2 regions of the Niastella sp. genome follow, and region 1 is predicted to be linked to the other one. Evidence: riboswitches for the same ligand, from Rfam matches in the RefSeq annotation. Region 1 holds a riboswitch; the other holds the start of a gene.
What was found. Region 1 has a riboswitch for cobalamin ahead of ACJ751_RS25710 (DUF6580 family putative transport protein). Riboswitches for the same ligand answer to the same signal wherever they lie in the genome.

Region 1 (2,203 bases):
GGCTGGTTTTAAAAGCAGCTGGTTACAACAACGCCTGTATGTGGAAGTGAATGCATTTTATTATGAGCTGCGCAATGCGATTGTGCAACGTCGTGACGCCAGCGGGGCTGACTATTTTACCAATGCCGGAAGTACCAAACAAAGGGGCATTGAGTCACAGCTCAGCTATCAGCTTTTACCGCATAAGAACCGGTTTGTAAACAACGCCCGCATTTGGGTCAGCCATACTTATAATAATTTCCGCTACCAGGATTTTAAAGTGGTTACCACCGATTATTCAGGCAACAAACTGCCTGGTGTACCAAAACATATGCTGGCTGCCGGTTTGGATGTTACTACCCGCCCCGGCTGGTATATTAACCTTACCTGGTTTTACAACGATGCCCTGGCATTAAATGATGCCAATACCGATATGGCCAGTTCCTATAACCTGGCTGGTGGCCGTACCGGGTGGCGCACATCATTGAGTAAATCAGTTATGATGGAGGTGTTTGGGGGTGTTGACAACCTGTTTGATGTGACCTATAGCCTGGGGAATGACATTAATGCCACCGGTGGCCGGTATTACAATGCCGCGCCGGGACGTAACTATTTTAGCGGCGTTTTATTCCAGTACAGGTTTTAATGGCCCTTTAATGCCCTGATTGACAAATTACTACCTGGGGTGTTGCTTTTTATCAATGTATTAAAAAAATATATTGATGATAGGGCAACACCCCCTATTTTTGTTGCGTAATTGGTTTCTCCCGACATGTTGGGAGGATGAAAAGGGAAACCGGTGCAAATCCGGTGCTATCCCCGTAGCTGTATGTTCTTCGTGAATCGGCAATCGTGAATCGTCAATGGCTCATGCAATTTTTGCATACCGACTATTTGCTACCTGTTGATTTTCGATCATTGAGTTCCCATGCCACTGTTGTATAAAGAAAAACAACGGGAAGGCGCTCAGCATAGAACAAGCCAGAAGACCTGCCAGTTGCAAATTGCATCAACGAGCTTTCGGGTGAAAGGCCGGGATGAAATCAGTCTTTACTGCATAAGACCATTTCATTTCCTTTTGGGCTTCTTCCCGTAAGTTCATCCTGAACTTTAAAATATAATTATACAAAAACAACACACTATGTCAGTTTTGAAGATCAATCCACGGAATGCCGTATTGCTGCTCTTTATATTGGTAACAGCAGCTTTGCGTTTATTGGCCTTTACCGGTTGGGGCCCGCTCACCGTGTTCACACCCATTGGCGCTATGGCTTTATTTGGCGGTGCTTATTTTACTGGTAATGTAAAACCGTTTGCTTTTCCTTTGCTGACATTGTTTGTTAGTGACCTGGTATTGTCGTTCACCATTTACGCTCCATTCCGCGATGGTTTATTGTACACCGGTTGGTTCTGGACTTATGGCGCCTTTGCCCTGATGACCATTGCCGGCAAACTGATCATTCGTGATATTACTATCAAAAATGTTGTGATAGCTGTTATTGTGTCCACCCTCATCCACTGGCTGGTAAGTGATATTGGCGGCTGCCTGATTGATAATAAATTCTCTTTGACAGTGTATACACAACGCCTGATCACTGCCATCCCATACGAATGGCGATTCCTGAGCGGAACAGCAATCTATAGTGCCATTTTGTTTGGAATGTTTGAATGGTTGCAGAGACGATATACCTCTTTACAGACAGCGCATTAATTGTTTCAGGTTACAGGTTACAGGTTTCAGGGTATATATAAAAGGCCTTGTAACCTGTAACTTGAAACCTGTAACTGTCCTTCCACTTTCTCATTTCTTATTCTTTATTTCTAATTCTTCATTACTATGATTGCGTCTTCCTTTCTCCCAGCTGCTACAAAAATGATCTATGATATGGGTTTGCAACACCTGTTACAAGGCATTACGTTTGAGTGCCCGCACGAGGCATTGGCAGAAAAACAAAAAGTAGTACGCTGTGTACTGGAAGGCAATAACTACAGCAGCACGGAGATAGATAAGATATTTTCGGCTTCCAAAGCACAAGGCAAAAGCCTGTATTATGTAGATGAAGAAGTGCTGAAGGCCATTTCGCCCGACGTTATTTTCACGCAGGATGTTTGTGAAGTATGCCAGATCGATACTGCCTGCACCGCAGCCGCAGTAGCCAAACTGGAAAAACAACCCCAGCTGATACCGCTTACGCCCAACACCCTGCACGATGTCTTTAATACC
Region 2 (2,203 bases), on a different contig from region 1:
GTCTTTGGAACGAAACCATGAAGAATAAGATCATTGTTGCTAACGGTTCTATCCAAAGTATCAATGAAATACCTGCCGAGATCAAAGCGTTGTACAAAACCGTATGGGAAATAAAACAACGTCATTTGATTGACATGGCGGCCGATCGCGGCGCATTCATTTGCCAGTCGCAATCGCTGAACCTGTTTGTTGATAATCCAACTGTGGCCAAACTTACCTCCATGCACTTCTATTCATGGAAAGTGGGTTTGAAAACAGGGATGTATTATCTGCGTACACAGGCAGCTTCCCAGGCGGTGCAGTTCACCGTTGAAAAACAAGGCAGCCGTCAAATGGAGCCTGTAGTACCTAAATCAGGTGAAAGCAACGATGAGATAATAGAAGGCCAGGTGTGCACTATGGAAGAAGGTTGCGTTACCTGCAGCTCATAGTCTTCACAGCTCGAATATATACCAAGTATTGAACACAGAGAGCCTCCATAAGGGGGCTCTTTTTTTATGTGTTGGTTGTTTGAAAGTTATGTAGCCCCAGGGTTTTCTTAAGGTCCTCTTAGGGTCTTCTTAAGCTCATCTTAGGGTTTAAACCCTAAGATGACCTAAGGATAACCTTAGGATAACCCTAAGATGACCCTGGGATGAAACATGGGTAAGACATCCTTAAAACGACTTAGCCAATTGGGTCAGCCTCCAGCTGACGGATTGGTTACCTGTTTATTTCCTTATATTTGCACTTCAGTTCTTTACTTTAACACTTGTTTTTAGGTTTCTCTTCTGACCTGAACGGGAGAAAATTAAAAAGGAACCGTGTGAGAATCACGGGCTGTCGCGCAACTGTATGTTGTAGTGGGGTATAGCCTCACAGCGCTGCATAATAAGCCACTGTATCAACCTCAATGGTATGGGAAGGCATGTAGCAAAACAACGAGCCAGGATACTTGCCTGAAAATTGAGACCAATGCTTTCGCGGTTAAAAAGCAGCAGTCAGGAACAGTTGATCACCTCACTTTGCACCTCACATTGTAACTGTTTCTCTCTAACACTTTATCACGAAAGCATACACATTAAACGTAAAGACATTAATACTATTCATTAATGTTTCTCAAAATGTTTTATGCGTATGCTAACACACAATCTTGGGTTCCCCCGTATTGGGGCGCAACGCCAGTTAAAAAAAGCCAGTGAACAATACTGGGCAGGTAACATTACCAGGTCTGAATTATTTCTTACCGCTAAAAAGATCAGGGAAGAAAACTGGTTATTGCAAAAGCAGGCCGGTATCGACATGATACCCTGTAACGATTTCAGCTTTTACGACCAGGTGCTGGATATGTCGTTGCTGCTGGGCGCTGTTCCGCCCCGTTATACGCCTGTGGCAACCGATATCAAAGAAAATACAGAGATTGATCTGTATTTCGCCATGGCCCGCGGTTATCAGCAACAGGGCCTCGATATCACCGCCATGGAAATGACGAAATGGTTCGATACCAACTACCATTACATTGTGCCTGAATTTACAGCCGGCCAGCAGTTCCGCATACTGAGTGATAAGCTGTTCCATGAATTCAACGAATGCCAGCGCGTAACCGGTACTACGCCTAAACCAGTTTTGATTGGGCCTGTTTCATATTTATTGTTAGGGAAAGAAAAAGACAACCAGCCCTTTGACCGGATTGACCTGTTAAAGCAGTTGTTACCTGTATACATTGAGGTGTTGAAGAAACTGGAAGAGAACGGCGCCATCTGGGTGCAGATAGATGAACCCTTCCTGGCAACAGATCTTACCGATAAACAAAAGCAGGCATTTGAGTATGCATATAAAGAGATACGCAAACAATGCGGCGACCTGAAAATATTGCTGGCAACTTACTTTGAAGGCTTACAGGAGAACACAAACCTGGCCGTGAACCTGCCGGTATGCGCCCTGCATATTGACCTGGTACGGGCGCCACAACAGGTGGATGAAATAGTAAAAGCGCTGCCACCCAAACTGTCATTATCGTTAGGAGTGGTAGATGGCCGTAACATCTGGAAGAACGATTACAGCAAATCACTGGCCCTGATAGAGAAAGCAAAAGCAGTCATCGGAGAGGATCGCCTTATGCTGGCGCCTTCCTGTTCCCTGTTGCATTCGCCTGTTGACCTGGAAGGTGAGACTGCGTTAGATGCCGACATTAAAGACTGGATGGCTTTTGCCAAACAAAAGC

Region 2: it holds a riboswitch for cobalamin, as region 1 does, so the genes downstream of both, metE (5-methyltetrahydropteroyltriglutamate--homocysteine S-methyltransferase) here and ACJ751_RS25710 (DUF6580 family putative transport protein) in region 1, are expected to answer to the same signal.

What each region holds. Positions count from the first base shown of each region.
Region 1 covers NZ_JBJMLX010000488.1:23,205-25,407, forward strand. The annotation lists gene ACJ751_RS25705 (TonB-dependent receptor) at 1-625, shown strand, start outside; cobalamin riboswitch at 721-992, shown strand; gene ACJ751_RS25710 (DUF6580 family putative transport protein) at 1,121-1,690, shown strand; gene ACJ751_RS25715 (ABC transporter substrate-binding protein) at 1,817-2,203, shown strand, end outside.
Region 2 covers NZ_JBJMLX010000573.1:14,097-16,299, reverse strand. The annotation lists gene ACJ751_RS29760 (ribonucleoside-diphosphate reductase subunit alpha) at 1-431, shown strand, start outside; cobalamin riboswitch at 743-957, shown strand; gene metE (5-methyltetrahydropteroyltriglutamate--homocysteine S-methyltransferase) at 1,117-2,203, shown strand, end outside.